DNA from 2 places in the Peribacillus sp. NPDC097295 genome. Region 1 is predicted to be linked to the other one. Evidence: riboswitches for the same ligand, from Rfam matches in the RefSeq annotation. Region 1 holds a riboswitch; the other holds the start of a gene.

What was found. Region 1 has a riboswitch for S-adenosylmethionine ahead of metK (methionine adenosyltransferase). Riboswitches for the same ligand answer to the same signal wherever they lie in the genome.
Region 2: linked by a shared signal. The riboswitch ahead of ACIQXN_RS07300 (methionine biosynthesis PLP-dependent protein) and the one ahead of metK (methionine adenosyltransferase) in region 1 are both predicted to bind S-adenosylmethionine.

The regions. Positions count from the first base shown of each region.
Region 1 covers NZ_JBIWCW010000016.1:48,343-56,667, reverse strand. Annotated here, with positions in the region: gene ACIQXN_RS18295 (SMI1/KNR4 family protein) at 1-7, opposite strand, end outside; gene mnmL (tRNA modification radical SAM protein MnmL/YtqA) at 174-1,139, shown strand; gene mnmM (tRNA 5-(aminomethyl)-2-thiouridylate-methyltransferase MnmM) at 1,136-1,708, shown strand; gene ACIQXN_RS18280 (alpha/beta hydrolase) at 1,835-2,479, shown strand; gene ACIQXN_RS18275 (alpha/beta hydrolase) at 2,541-3,344, opposite strand; gene ACIQXN_RS18270 (gamma carbonic anhydrase) at 3,559-4,077, shown strand; gene metK (methionine adenosyltransferase) at 4,191-5,387, opposite strand; SAM riboswitch class I at 5,554-5,716, opposite strand; gene pckA (phosphoenolpyruvate carboxykinase (ATP)) at 6,293-7,876, shown strand; gene ACIQXN_RS18255 (methyl-accepting chemotaxis protein) at 8,042-8,325, opposite strand, start outside.
Region 2 covers NZ_JBIWCW010000003.1:201,357-209,681, forward strand. Annotated here, with positions in the region: gene ACIQXN_RS07285 (ABC transporter ATP-binding protein) at 1-994, shown strand, start outside; gene ACIQXN_RS07290 (hypothetical protein) at 1,350-1,523, opposite strand; gene metC (cystathionine beta-lyase) at 1,581-2,762, opposite strand; gene ACIQXN_RS07300 (methionine biosynthesis PLP-dependent protein) at 2,759-3,871, opposite strand; SAM riboswitch class I at 3,956-4,070, opposite strand; gene fumC (class II fumarate hydratase) at 4,357-5,739, shown strand; gene ACIQXN_RS07310 (hypothetical protein) at 5,841-6,083, shown strand; gene ACIQXN_RS07315 (MFS transporter) at 6,256-7,449, shown strand; gene ACIQXN_RS07320 (MFS transporter permease) at 7,484-7,870, opposite strand; gene ACIQXN_RS07325 (anti-sigma factor) at 8,167-8,325, shown strand, end outside.

The DNA of each region.
Region 1 (8,325 bases):
CGGTCATTTTCATCAGCTCCCGACTCGATTTAGATACACGGTCAACCATCTGTTTAACTATCTAAAATTAACCTTCAAGATACATTATACGCTTCTTTTTTCAGAAAAAGACCTGTTAGCCAGAATGTTGTATACTATAGATTGTGCTTTATTACACTTAGGAGGTTGCTGATATGGACCAAGCAAACCCGTTTATATATGCAACGGATAACAAAAGGTATCATACCTGGAATTACCATTTACGCAATCACTTTGGCCATAAGGTCTTCAAGGTCGCACTTGACGGTGGCTTTGACTGCCCGAACCGTGACGGCACCGTCGCCCATGGCGGATGTACCTTCTGCAGTGTCGCGGGCTCCGGGGATTTTGCTGGCAATCGCGTCGAACCACTCGATGTCCAATTTAAGAAAGTCAGTGAAAAAATGCATCATAAATGGAAAGATGGCAAATATATGGCCTATTTCCAAGCGTTCACGAACACGCACGCCCCTGTCGCAGAACTCCGTGAAAAGTACGAGACCGTCCTCACCCAGGAAGGAGTGGTCGGACTTTCCATCGCGACACGCCCGGATTGCCTTCCGGATGATGTAGTCGAATATTTGGCGGAACTGAACGAACGCACCTACCTTTGGGTCGAGCTTGGCCTGCAGACGGTCCATGATGAAACGGGGGAATTAATCAACCGTGCCCACGATTTCACTTGTTACAAAGAAGGTGTCGATAAACTGCGTAAACACGGGATCCGTGTCTGTACCCACATCATCAACGGCCTTCCCAAGGAAGACTATGGCATGATGATGGAAACCGCACGTGAAGTCGCGAAGCTTGATGTACAGGGAATCAAGATCCACCTGCTTCACCTTTTGAAAGGAACGCCGATGGTCAAGCAATATGAAAAAGGAATGCTTGAATTCCTCGACCGCGACGACTATGTAAGACTTGTATGCGACCAGTTGGAAGTCATCCCCCCTGAAATGATTGTTCATCGAATTACCGGAGATGGTCCCATCGACTTGATGATCGGACCGATGTGGAGCGTCAATAAGTGGGATGTCCTGAATGCCATCGACGCCGAGCTGAAACATCGGAACAGCTGGCAGGGAAAACATTATCAATCCAAGGAGGTACCCTTACCATGAAGCTGGATCGAGTGCTATCTTTTGCGAAGCTGCTCCTTGAAAGAGCCGTACACCCCGGGGACATCACCGTCGACGGCACGATGGGTAACGGACATGATACCGCCTTTCTCGCCAAATTGGTTGGCGAAACCGGCCATGTCTATAGTTTCGACATTCAAGAGCAAGCCATTCACAATACCGCAGATAAATTGGAAACGGAACATCTACAGAAACAATGCACGCTCGTCCACGGTGGACATGAGCAGCTCGATACGTATATTTCCGGGGAACATGCAGGAAAGATCACCGGGGCCATCTACAACCTTGGCTATCTGCCCGGAGGAGATAAATCGATCATCACTCAAGCTGATACGACAATCGCCTCACTTACTAGGCTATTCGAAATGATGGCTCCAGAGGGCATCATTGTCCTGGTCATCTATCATGGACATCCAGGAGGCGAAGTGGAACGGGACGCATTAATGCAATACGTACAGAACCTGTCTCAGCAAAAAGCCCATGTGCTGAAATACGACTTCATAAACCAAGTCCATTCCCCTCCATTCCTGATTGCAATAGAAAAGAGATAATACAGTACCACTGTTATGTAACGGTGGTATCTTTCATAAATAGACGGAATTTTTTTAATCTTTAACTAAAAATCGGAGGAAATTAAACCTTGAATTTTATTGCTTATTTATAACGGAGGAAATTGAATGAAGGTACATGAAAAGAAAATACAAACCAACGATAAATCCATAAGCTATACACATATTGAAACAGGTTCGAACACCATTTGTTTTATGTTTTCAGGTTCAGGATACAATTATGATAAACCCTTATTTTATTATGCAACGATGACGATGCTTCAAAATAAAATCGATATCATCCATGTCCATTACTCCTATGGGGAACACTTTCTCAAAAAATCTCTTGAAGAAATATCCAAGAAAATGATGGATGATATTGACCCTGTCATTTTGAATGTGCTTAAAAATGGTGAATATAACGACACAATATTCTTAGGTAAATCCCTTGGAACCATTCCCATTGCAAATGTCCTGCTGAATAGAGAAGAGTTCTTACATTCAAAAATGATTTTACTTACTCCATTGTTAAAGGTCGAATCGATTTTCGAATCGCTCTTAAACAGTGAACATCAAGGACTTCTCGTTATCGGGGACAAAGACCCCCACTATCATTCGAATCAGATCGATCAATTAGATAGCTCTAATCTAAGCATTGAGATTGTCCCAAATGCTGATCATCATTTAGACATCGGGGAATTCGAGACAACTCATTCATTGTTAGCTCTATCTAGGGTAATGGAAAAACTTCAAAACCTAATAACGACCACGTAGTAATCGTTAAAACAAACAGAAAAGAGGCGCAAGTTGCACCTCTTTCCTGATTCGAACCATTTTAAACGACATACCCCAATATCTTCAACCGGTTTTCAACGAAACTGAGTGCATATTGAAAGACATCATCCCGTTCCGGTTCATTGAAAATTTCATGATATAACTTCGGCCATTCCTTGTATTGCTTTTCGCTGGCCAAATTATAATTGAACCACTCACGGACCGCTTTCTTGTTGACAACCTTGTCATCTCCGCCCTGCATCAGCAGGAAAGGCACATCTTGGAACTCCGGTATTTCTTCGAAAGCATCCTTCATAGCCTGTACAAGCTCGCGATACCATCGAACAGAAACCTTGGTAATGTATAATGTATCATTCGTATCCGATTCACGGATTTCCGAATTCCTTGTCGCCATTTGGGGAGTTAACCCAGAATCCACCCGGAATTTAGGCATTACGATATTCATCCCGTGTGAAAGGGCAGTTAAATATTTGGGCGGGTGCGTCATCAGGCCGAGACATGGCGATGATAAAATGACCCCCGCAATATCCCATTCTTCCTCCTGAAGCAGACGGATTGCAATCAAACCACCCATGCTATGTCCTAATAAAAAGACAGGAAGAGAATAATCGTAGGCATCTTCTATCCAGCTTTTTACTTCTTCTAAATATTCGTCAAAGGAATCGATATGCCCTCGGAAGGCGCGAGTAGTCATCCCCTGCCCAGGAAGGTCACCCATGACGACATGGTATCCGGCTGAAAGCCACATTTGGGTTAACCACTTATAACGGCCATGATGTTCCATTGCCCCATGAATAATGACGATGACACCTTTAGCGTCTCCGTCCGTCTCCCATTTCCACATTCGAAATCCCCCTTTCACTTTTTCTCTAGTTGTATCCGTTCCATGCTGAATGAAAAATAATCTATATGATAAATTATAACCATCTTCATGATTTTCGACAAAAACGAAGCCGAATAAGTTGGCTACTTCAAATATTAGCCAAGCCTATTTTGATACGGTATATTAAAATAATACAGTAAAATTATCCACTTCGGAAAGGAAATGATTAAAATTGATTATTTATCCATTCAAAGATACAGAACCGGAAATTGCCGAGAGCGCTTATCTTGCTGAAAATGCCGTCGTAACTGGCGATGTAAAGATTGGAGATGAATCAACGATTTGGTTCAATACGGTCATACGTGGTGACGTAGCTCCTACCATCATCGGTAAAAGAGTAAGTGTCCAAGATAATAGTGTCCTTCACCAAAGCCCCAATAACCCATTAATAATCGAAGACGAAGTGACGATTGGCCACCAAGTGATCCTACATAGCTGCAAGATTCGTAAAGGGGCTCTTGTCGGTATGGGCTCCATCATACTGGATGGTGCGGAAATTGGTGAAGGTGCCTTCATCGGTGCAGGTAGCCTTGTTTCCCAAGGAAAAGTGATCCCGCCAAACACGTTAGCGTTCGGACGCCCAGCCAAAGTCGTTCGCGAGATCACTGATGAAGATCGCCGCGATATGGATCGAATCGTCCGGGAATACGCGGAAAAAGGGCAGATCTATAAACAGGCTGAACGGATTAAGTGACCTTCACTAAAATAGGATTCATTGAATTATTCCCTAGGTAAACATATTTAATCCTATTTTACTCCATCAAAAAAGGTGCCTCGCAAAATGCAAGGCACCCTTTTTATTATGGTTTACGCTTGTGCTTGTGTTTTTAAAGCCTCAGCTTTATCCGTGCGCTCCCAAGGCAAGTCAACATCTGTACGGCCGAAGTGACCATATGCAGCTGTTTGTTTGTAGATTGGGCGACGAAGATCAAGCATCTTGATGATACCAGCAGGACGTAAGTCGAAATTCGCTTCCACCAGTTCTACTAATACTTCTTCACTTACTGTTCCCGTGCCGAATGTATCGATTGAAATCGATACAGGCTTAGCCACGCCAATTGCGTATGCTAATTGTACTTCCGCTTTATCAGCTAGGCCGGCAGCCACGATGTTTTTCGCAACGTAACGTGCAGCGTATGCCGCAGAACGGTCAACTTTTGTCGCATCTTTACCAGAGAAAGCACCGCCGCCGTGACGAGCGTATCCGCCGTACGTATCAACGATGATCTTGCGGCCAGTAAGACCTGCATCCCCTTGTGGTCCACCAATTACGAAACGGCCAGTCGGGTTGATGAAGTATTTCGTGTTTTCGTCGATTAAGTCAGCCGGTACAACCGCTTTAATGACATGTTCTTTCAAGTCAGCTTGAATTTGCTCAAGTGTCACTTCAGGGTCATGCTGTGTAGAGATTACGATTGTATCTACACGTACAGGCAGATTATTCTCATCATACTCAACCGTTACCTGCGTTTTACCATCAGGACGCAAATAGCTAAGGGTATCATTCTTGCGGACTTGAGAAAGACGGAAGGAAAGCTTGTGTGCCAATGAAATCGGAAGTGGCATAAGCTCTTCTGTTTCATTACACGCGAATCCGAACATAAGACCTTGGTCCCCTGCGCCGATTGCGTCGATTTCCTCTTCGGACATCGTGCCTTCACGTGCTTCCAGTGCTTTATCAACGCCCGCTGCTATATCAGCAGACTGCTCATCGATCGAGCTTAGTACGGCACATGTCTCGGCATCGAAACCATATTTCGCACGCGTATATCCGATTCCTGCAATCGTATCACGGACAATACGTGAAATATCCACGTAAGCCGATGTTGTAATTTCTCCAGCAACAAGCACAAGACCTGTCGTTACACTTGTTTCACACGCTACACGTGCATTTGCATCCTTAGCAAGGATAGCATCTAAAATGGAATCTGAAATCTGATCACAAATCTTATCCGGATGGCCTTCTGTAACAGATTCAGAAGTAAATAGACGTTTCTTTGACATCTTATTTCCTCCTTGGAAGTTAGTATGTTGTAGGCATAAGCCTGATTTTTACGGAACTCGTTTCCCTTATTAGTTTCAATCATAGACACAGAATTCATGAAAAAAACACAAAAACCTTCCCTGGGTAATGAGGAAAGGTTTAAAAATTCTATCATCTATCCTTTCACTCTTATCGTTCAAGGGTTTTTACCTTGCTCAGGTTAGCACCATCACCACAATTCCTTGAAGAATCATCGCTTTATTTTCGGCGATTGATCTTTGGGCCAAGTTCAATATGGCAGGTTGCTGGGTTTCAAAGGGCCTGTCCCTCCACCAACTCGGGATAAGAGAATCCGTACAATTTTAGATACTATCGCATTTAGCCTGAATTTGTCAATGTTTTTCTAAAAAGAACATTTTCCCCATTGAAAAAATAAAAAAACTTTTTTTATGGCATAGCCGATCTATAAATAGTATTCTTAAAGAGAATAGACTGGAAGGCCAGACCATAGACTATCGGTGGATAACTCGGTCAAAAGCACGAGCACGATTGAAACCATATATTTATCCCTTTTTCCTTTTCATATATGGTCCTTCACTTCGTTTCTTCCTATATAAATGAAAATTTTCGTTAATCCAAGATAGACCCCATTTTTTTACGGCGGCATTCGTTTCTCACAACCAAGATTGACTACCATAAGATTGTCTTCCTGTTGATACAACTTTTCTGTTGACCATCATCCAGGATGACTCACTGCAAGTATATGCCGGCATTAAACACTAGGTTACTCATATAAATAAAAAAATTGATTACTGTGACTAATCTCTAATCATTCACAAAAAACGATTAAATAGTATAGACTATTTAATCTAATGTGTTATACTAATTGTAATATAAAACTTATACAAAGGATGGTATCTCATATATGAATTCTGTTGACGTTAATGAGTTACACCAATTATTAGCAGGGAATAATGTGCAAACTCAGCTCTCAGTTCCTCAATTAGTTGAAAAAGTATTAAGCAGAAATGAAGGCGTTTTAACTTCAACTGGCGCAGTAAAAGCTGAAACTGGCAAATACACGGGCCGTTCACCTAAAGATAAATATATTGTAGAAGAAGCTTCCGTAAAGGACAAAATTGACTGGGGTCCAGTGAACCAGCCGATTTCCGAAGAAGTCTTCAATAAACTATATAGCAAAGTAGTGGACTACCTAAAAGCTAAAGAAGAAATCTTTGTGTTCAAAGGCTTCGCTGGTGCGGACGAATCATCACGCCTTCCCATCCGAGTTGTAAATGAATATGCTTGGCATAACCTTTTTGCTCATACTTTGTTCATCCGTCCGAACGAAGAGGAATTGAGAGGGCACGAAGCAGAATTCACGATCCTTTCAGCACCTAATTTCAAAGCCAATCCAGAAGTCGACGGGACTAAATCCGAAACGTTCATCATGGTCTCATTCGAACGCCGTACGATCCTGATCGGCGGAACCGAATATGCAGGTGAAATGAAAAAATCGATTTTCTCCATCATGAACTACCTACTTCCGGAAGAAGAAATCCTTCCGATGCATTGCTCGGCAAACGTAGGTCGTGAAGGCGATGTCGCTTTATTCTTCGGATTGTCCGGTACTGGTAAAACCACTTTATCTGCCGACACGAACCGTAAACTGATCGGTGATGACGAACACGGCTGGTCTTCTAACGGTGTATTCAACATCGAGGGTGGGTGCTACGCAAAGACCATCAACCTTTCACGTGAAAAGGAACCACAGATTTTCGACGCCATTCGTTTCGGCGCGGTATTGGAAAATGTAGTGGTAGATCCCGATACACGCGAAGCGGATTACGATGATAGCTCGTTAACGGAAAACACGCGTGCCGCATACCAAATGCAAGCGATTGACAACATCGTGAATCCAAGCATCGCGGGACACCCGAATACCATCATTTTCTTAACAGCTGATGCTTCCGGCGTACTGCCTCCAATCAGCAAACTTTCTAAAGAGCAAGCCATGTTCCACTTCTTGAGCGGATACACTAGTAAATTGGCTGGTACAGAAAGAGGAGTGACGTCTCCTGAAGCAACCTTCTCGACATGCTTCGGTTCACCTTTCCTACCACTTCCTGCACAACGCTATGCTGAAATGCTCGGGGAAAAAATCGACGAGCATGATGCAAAAGTGTACCTGGTCAACACAGGATGGACTGGCGGAGCGTACGGAACTGGAAGCCGTATGAAGCTTGCTTACACTCGTGCCATGATCCAAGCGGCACTTGAGGGCGAATTGGCCAACATCGAAACCATTAAAGACGATATCTTCGGCTTGAACATTCCGCTTCATGTTCCTGGTGTTCCTGACGAAGTGCTTCAACCAATCAAGACGTGGGAAGATCCTGCTGCGTATACAGAGTCAGCAAAAGACTTGGCAGCACAATTCCGTGCCAACTTTAAAAAATTCGGTAGCGTACCAAATGAAATTGAAGAACTTGGCGGACCAATTGCATAACCTAGGATACAAAAGGACCAAGCGAAATTCGCATGGTCCTTTTTTTTATCATGGCAGCGCTATGCTGTTAGCCTTTCTATTCTATCTACTGATTCATCACCTTCGTGTCTATCAAGAAAAAACCCGAACGAGATAATAATCCTCGTTCGGGTACTGATCCTATTTTTAAATCTTAAAATGACTCACTTCTTTTTGCAGCCTTTCAGCCAAGGATGCTAGTGATTGGGCCCCAGTGGTAATTTGTTCATTCGCAGCCAACTGTTCTTCGGTTGCTGCACTGGTATCATGGGCACGTTCGGCAGCCGAGACCGCAATTTCTTTGATGGATAAGGAACCTGCTGCCACTTCTTCGGTCATCGCTTGAATTTCATCGATAGCAATGGATGCCGATTCCACCCGTTCGCTTACCTCTCCGACTGCAACTTTGATTTGTTCGAACATCTGTAATG
Region 2 (8,325 bases), on a different contig from region 1:
CATCAAGGGTGTCGCACTCATCCTATTCGTTTGGTATTTTGGTGGCATGTCGCTCACGGCAACTTCTGCCGTTTCGCTTGGGATGATGTATGCGATCGTCGATTTAATCAGTCGCCTGCTCCATCCACTACATGGAATTGTCAATCAGTTCGCCAACCTGGAACAGGCCCTAGTTGCGGGGGAAAGGGCTTTTAGCTTGTTGGAAGAACCTGGGGTTCAAGTCAGTGATCGAAACATCTCTAGATATAAAGGAAATGTAGTATTCGAAAATGTTTCGTTTGGCTATAAGGATAATGAATATGTTTTAAAGGATATATCATTTTCCGCTAGTCCGGGAGAAACGGTCGCATTGGTGGGTCATACTGGTTCAGGGAAAAGCTCCATCATGAATCTGCTGTTCCGTTTCTATGATACCAATGAGGGATCCATCAAGATTGATGGCATGGATATATTGGATATCCCCCATCAAACCTTAAGGGAACACATGGGGATTGTCCTTCAGGACCCTTATTTATTCACAGGCACGATTGCAACGAATATCAGCCTCGGCCAAGAAAGAATCACCAGGGCTACTATAGAAAAAGCATTAAAGGATGTTGGCGGGGATAAAGTATTGCAGCATTTGCCATTAGGGCTTGATGAACCTGTGATTGAAAAAGGGGGGACATTGTCTTCAGGACAGCGGCAGCTCATTTCCTTCGCTCGCGCCCTGGCATTCGATCCGGCGATTTTGATACTGGACGAAGCAACGGCAAGCATCGATACAGAAACGGAATCCATTATCCAAAAAGGCATGGAGGTGTTGAAAAAAGGAAGGACGACATTCATCATCGCGCACCGACTGTCGACGATCAAGAACGCCGACCAGATCCTCGTATTGGATAAAGGACGGATTGTGGAGCAGGGGACACATGAAGAACTAATGGAACAAAAAGGGAAATACTATCAAATGTATGAACTCCAGGCAGGAACTCATAAGGGGATGGCTGGATAGCCATTTTAAATTTTAAATAGTGAGAGGCAGAAACGTTGCATGAAGAACGTTTCTGCCTCTTTTCATGTATATGGGATATGTTCCTATTGTTAGAGGGGAAATTGCGAAAGCAAGGGCATGAACAAGATTGAATTGGATTATTGGGTCGATAACGAAGTCACTAAGTCCTTATATAAAAGGCTTTGTTCTAATAGACTGTTATTTTTCACAAGGAATATTGAAAAACTTCATATGGTTGACTGGAGCGGAAGTGCGAGACTCCTGCGGGATCAGTGGGACAGGTGAGACCCCACAGGCGTTTACGCCGAGGAGGCTCACCGCCCACCCCGCGGAAAGCGAGCAACTGAAGCGGAAATCAACCACTCGCAACACTTAAGGTTTCTTTAACGATGATTTTTCGAAAGCAAGCTTTTATTTCCTCATCATTGTATGCTTTAAAATACTCAGGGTATAAATTTGCATGTAAATCGTGAACGGTTTTATTCAATTTGGCAACTAATTCAAAATCATTTGTTTGACGAATATGCATCCCTTTTTCTCCTATCCTCATATGTAACCATGATGAAAATTTCCTAGACCCGTTCTCCTATTTTGTAGTAACAGTCTGTCTTTCTGCACTTTTCTTTAGGGCTAAATCAAAGTCCTTGATCAAATCATCCGGATTTTCCAGACCGACGGACAGGCGCAACAAGCTGTTCGTAATGCCACGTTTTTCCCTTTCAGCAACAGGCATGGCCGCATGGGACATTTTGGCCGGGTAAGATAAAATCGATTCGACTGCCCCAAGGCTTACGGCAAAAACGGGAAGCTCGACATGGTTCACGAACGAGCGGAAGGTTTCTTCGCTTTCCAATTCGAATGATAAAACAGCCCCCGCACCAGTTGCTTGATTTTCCTGGATGCTGTGTTGTGGATGGTCGGCAAGACCTGGATAATAGACCTTTGACACTAACTGATGCTGTTTTAAGTATTCCGCAATCTTCTCGGCCCCTTTTTGGGAGTGTTCCATCCGAACTGATAAGGTTTTCAGGCCTCTCATCACAAGCCAGGCATCCTGGACGCCAAGCACCGCTCCGAAAGAGTTTTGGAGGGACCCAAGTCTATCGGCGAGTTCCGGATCCTTTACGACGGCAAGACCTGCTACGACATCACTATGTCCAGACAAAAATTTCGTCGCACTGTGCAGGACCACATCTGCACCGAGGTTTAGCGGTTTTTGCAGGGCGGGCGTCAAGAACGTATTGTCAACAAAGCTCCAAGCACCTATGCTTTTGGCGATATCACATACGGCTTTAATGTCGGTCACCTTAAGTAAAGGATTGGAAGGCGTTTCGATATAGAGTGCTCGCGTATTTGGCTGGATGGCTGCTTTTACACTCTCAAGATCCGTCATATCCACGAAGGTATGCTCGATGTTGAAACGGGTCAGCACGGTTGTTACCATTCGGAATGTGCCCCCGTATACATCTTCAGAGATGACGATATGGTCACCGGCAGAGAGCAGGAGGAAAGCCGTTGAAATGGCAGCCATCCCGGATGAAAAAGCAAATCCGCGCGTGCCTTCTTCCAGTTCCGCAATGATGTCTTCCAGTGCTTCTCGCGTCGGGTTCCCGCTCCGGCTGTAATCGTATTTGCCGAATTGATCAATGTCCGTTTGATGAAACGTGGAAGCATGTTGGATCGGAACACTCACCCCGCCTGTCGTTGGATCGAATTTATGTTGGTTGTGTAGTAATTTGGTTTCAAAACTGAATTCTTGATTTGTCATCGTATTGCCTCCTTTTTTACTTGAGAAAATGCCTGCTGCAGGTCTTCGATTAAATCTCCGCTGTCCTCGATGCCGACAGAGAATCGAAGGAGTCGATTGCAGACTCCATTTGCCGTTCTGACTTCAAGAGGCATATCGGCATGTGTCTGTGTCGCCGGATACGTGATGAAGCTTTCGACGCCTCCAAGGCTCTCGGCAAATGAAATCAATGAAAGGGACTGTAGAAATGGGTTGACCACTGCCTCATCATTGACCCGGAATGAAATCATGCCGCCACGACCTGGATAGAGAACATCCGTTACACATTCATGTTCCATTAAATAATCGACCATGATCTTGGCATTCTTTTCGTGACGCTCCATTCTTAGTGCCAAGGTTTTCATCCCGCGCATCAACAGCCAGGAATCAAACGGACTCAATACTGCGCCCATTCCATTATGGTGGAAGGCAAGGGACTCACATAATTCAGCACCTTTTGCCACAATCAAACCGGCCAACACATCATTATGGCCGCCAAGATATTTTGTTGCGCTGTGAATCACGATGTCGGCACCAAGCAAGAGGGGCTGTTGGATAATCGGTGTGTAGAAAGTGTTGTCAACAATCAAAAGTAAATTGTATTGTTTGGCAAGAGCGGAAACAGCGGCGATGTCTGTTTGTTGCATAAGAGGATTTGTGGGAGTTTCAATGAAGATGGCCTTTGTTTGAGAGGTGATCGCTTTTTCGATATCCTCTATGCAACATGTATTGACATATTCGCATTGTAGCCCCCATTTTTTAAAGCCATGCTCTAATAAACGATATGTACCGCCGTATAAATCTTCGCTACTGATCCACGCATCCCCTGATTTAAATAAGGAAAGGATGGTCGCAATGGCAGCCATTCCCGAGCTACATGCATATCCTTGATCGCCATGTTCAAGTTTGGCGATCGATTGCTCCAAAAGCTGACGTGTCGGGTTTCCTGTTCGCGTGTAATCAAAACCTGTTGATTGACCAATTCCCTCATGGCGGAAAGCCGTCGAGAAGTAAACGGGTGGATTGACCGTTCCCGTAGCCGTTTCACTGCGGTTCCCAAGCTGAGCAAGATAGGTTTCTGTTTTGTACATAATTTTCACGTCTCCTTTTATTTAAATAAAATAAAAAAAGTCTTCTTTAAGAAGAAGACTTGAATAAGTAGGATAGAGTCATTCTTCTTATCTTCCAAGTTACACAAACTTGTGGAATTAGCACCTTTTCATTGGCTGGAAACAAATGAAGGTTGCTGAGGTGTCATAGGGCCATTCCCTCTACCTCTCTCGATAAGAGTTTAGATTATTCAATTTCTTTTGAATTTACTATATATATAAAATTATGTCAAGGGCATTCATTATCGTTGCAGGAAATAGAAGATGAATGATTTTTATCTAGAATTAGAGGGAGGGATTCTGATTAAAGTGATTTTTCTGAAGAAAAAGGTCGGATTTGTTCTGTTTTTTTTGCTTTAAAATAATAAAATTTGTACAATATAGAGGGGATTCATATAAAAAGTCATTATTCATTGCATATACATAACCGTTTCTTAATGGATAGTGCGAACATAGGGGGAGAAGACATGGAATACAGAATCGAACGAGATACGATGGGTGAAGTGAAAGTTCCTGCCGATAAGTATTGGGGTGCACAAACAGAAAGAAGCCGTAACAACTTCAAGATTGGTTATGAAAAAATGCCGATTGAATTAGTTCATGCGTTTGCTTACGTAAAACAAGCGGCAGCTAAAGTAAACTTTGAATTGGGCGATCTTTCCGAAGTGAAAAAGGATGCCATCGTGAAGATTTGTGGTGAAATTCTTGAAGGTACGCTTGATGAACATTTCCCACTAGTGGTCTGGCAAACCGGGAGCGGTACGCAAAGTAATATGAACGTGAATGAAGTGGTCGCTAACAAAGGGAACGAATGGTTGAAAGAAAACGGTGAAACTGAAATGCTTCACCCGAATGATGATGTGAACAAAGCACAAAGCTCTAATGATACATTCCCAACAGCCATGCATATCGCAGCTTACATGGAAGTGGCTGAAAAATTAGTACCGGCGATTAAAGTGCTACGTGATACATTCGCAGCCAAGGAAAAAGAATTCTGGGATGTTGTGAAAATTGGCCGTACCCATCTTCAAGATGCGACACCACTAACTCTAGGTCAAGAAATTTCCGGTTGGAGAGCTATGCTTGATAAAGATTTGGAGATGATCGAAGAGAGCAGCCAAAAATTATTGAACTTGGCATTGGGTGGTACGGCTGTAGGGACTGGAATCAATACGAAAAAAGAATTCCCGGCACTTTCGGCTAAACAAATTGCAGCCGATACAGGGCATTCATTTGTCACATCGGATAATAAATTCCATGCTTTAACAAGCCATAACGAAATTGTTTATGCACATGGTGCTCTTAAAGCGTTGGCTGCTGATTTAATGAAGATTGCCAATGATGTTAGATGGCTAGCGAGTGGCCCAAGAAGCGGAATCGGTGAGATCGCCATCCCTGAAAACGAGCCAGGTAGCTCCATCATGCCAGGGAAAGTGAACCCGACACAATGTGAAGCCATAACAATGATCGCTACACAAGTTGTCGGCAACGATGCAACAATCGGTTTTGCAGCAAGCCAAGGAAACTTCGAGTTGAACGTTTTCAAACCGGTCATCATTTACAACTTCCTGCAAACGGTGAAATTATTGACGGATGGTATTCATTCCTTCAACGATCACTGTGCAGTGGGAATTACGGCGAATGAAGTTCAAATCAAAGAAAATGTGGAGCGTTCTCTTATGCTCGTAACAGCATTGAACCCGCATATCGGCTATGAAAAAGCGGCTAAAATCGCAAAAACTGCATTCAACGACAACTCCACTTTAAAAGAAGCGGCGTTGAAACTTGAATTCTTGACGGAAGATGAATTCAAAGCATGGGTGGATCCTGCTAACATGGTCAATAAATAAGAGATTTTTCGCCCTTCCTTGCATGTGGAAGGGCGTTTTAATGTGTTAAAATGAAAGAATATACCAATACTTAGAATAGATATAGAACAGGAGGAAATGCCATGTCTTTATGCCCGCTATGCAATGGTCTTAGAAAAATGCATTTGGAATGCCCGAAATGCAGCAGTGACCTTGAAGATCAAGGGAAATTCATGGATTATGCCGACGATTACAGTGCTTATATGGATATCGATACATTGAAAAAAAATGACGGCTTTCCCGAATCCCTTCAAAAGGGACAATGCCCGCATATCATGAAATGTCCAAAATGTGGTCATGATGAAGTAATCCTTGTTCAGGAATAAGGTTGAGACAATAGAATAAACCTTAAAAGAGACTCATTCGTAAAACTCCTTTTTATGAATGAGCCTTTTTATTTTTCCGTACATTTGAATATATGTAGTAGAGAGAAGTGAAAGGTAGTCCAACCATACAGTGTTTACAAGTCATCATACATAGAGAACGGAGGTGGCACTCTTGGCCATGCTTTTATTGATTATGATTTACTTGGCTTTCATAAGCCTGGGGCTTCCAGATTCCTTGTTGGGTGCGGCCTGGCCGGTCATGCAGACCGATTTTGCTCAGCCTTTGGAGACTGCTGGGTTACTTTATATGATCATTGCTGCGGGAACCATACTCTCAAGTTTAGCCAGCGGTTGGCTAAATGATAAACTGGGGCCGGGGAAGGTCACGTGGATCAGTGTTACCTTGACGGCGTTGGCCTTATTAGGCATTGGCTATTCAACCTCCCTAGCCTGGCTTGTTATCTGTGCGATACCGTTGGGTCTGGGAGCAGGAGCAATCGATGCCTCCTTGAATAACTATGTAGCGTTGCATTACAAGGCCCACCATATGCACTGGCTACATTGTTTTTGGGGAGTCGGGGCAAGCATAGGTCCCATCATGATGTCTTATTATATGGTAAATCAAGGCTCGTGGAGAGCTGGTTATGTGTCCATTGCTTACATTCAATTCAGCTTGGCATTTTTATTAGTATTGGCTCTTCCGTTATGGGCTATCGTTTCCCAAAAATCGAAAACCGAAGATTGGCATACATTGAACCCGGATGAACCTGAACGGGCTTACGGAGTGAAGCCGCTTAAAATAAGAGGGGTCAAGTATGTGTTGTTCACGTTCTTTTTCTATTGCGGCGTCGAATCCACACTAGGGCTTTGGGGTAGCAGCTACCTTGTGAATAGCAAAGGAATGTCTGCAGTCATGGCTGCCCAAGGAGTATCTTTTTTCTATACAGGGATTATGCTAGGGCGACTTGTTACCGGGTTCATCCTCTTGAAGGTCAGCAACCATCAGCTGCTGATTCGTATTGGACAGATCACGGCACTTATTGGGGCGATGCTCCTCATCCTTCCCTTGCCGGTTCCGATGTCACTTGCCGGCTTTACGATAGTAGGACTGGGCTTAGCCCCTATTTATCCATGCATGATTCACGAAACCCCTGTCAGATTTGGTAAAACACATTCACAATCCATCATCGGCTACCAAATGGCTGTAGCGTACACAGGCACTACCTTTTTACCTCCCATGCTAGGACTAATTGCCTCGTACACATCTATTGGCATATTTCCTTACTTTGCTTTGGCTTATGTAATTGCGATGTTGATTGGTTCTGAAAAATTGAATGAACTGATGAGGAACCGGACCAATGAATAAAGACCGATATCATTATGCGGCGAATAGAGCCCCTTTATACCGTTAATTTCTTTGCGTTCATTTTCCTCATCATATAGCCGAAGAACGTGGTCATGAATAGGACACCTAATATCATAATGATAATGCTGCTTACTAAGTATGCTCGATCCATGCTAAATAAAACTTCCTTTCTGAACCAAGATTGAAAGGGTAACCCGAAGCCTAGCAAAACAGCAAAAAACAATACTTTTACCTTCCAATCCTTTCCTTTCATCTTTTTAATCGCACCATTAACGAACAAACGAAGCAAGGCTAAACCTAAACCGACTGCAAAGAAAACGAGTAAAAACACTTTAACTTCTTCATCCAGTATAAAAGCTTTCACAATCATTCCAACCGCTACTACAAATGATAAAATCATCAGGATATCGGACTTTCTCACATTATTTAAACACCTTTCCTTTATTGACATCTTTAACAACACGTTGGATGTGTGCTTACTTTATTTTGTGCAAACATCCAAAGCAATAAACAAAAACAAACGAGTAGCTATTTAACGATCCCGGGTAAAGTGGCGTTATAGTGACTGTATAACTAATAAATACCTCCCAAAGATCCTATATTTGTATTACTTGTAAGCGTATAATTATTTTGTTCTCCAATTGTAAATATTTTATTTTTTTCAAGGATTATCCTATAAGGAAACAGCTCAAGTAAAGACGCAGGAGGGTGGAAAAAGTGAGTGAAGATTTTAAAAGGAAGTTGGAAGCGTATAATAAGGGGAAACTATCAGGTCCCGAATTGGTAGAAGTCGAAAAAGAATTAGAAAAAATGGAAGAGTACCAACAATTTCTTAAAGAAAGTAAAACGGAAGAAAAGAAGGGCATCGATATAAAT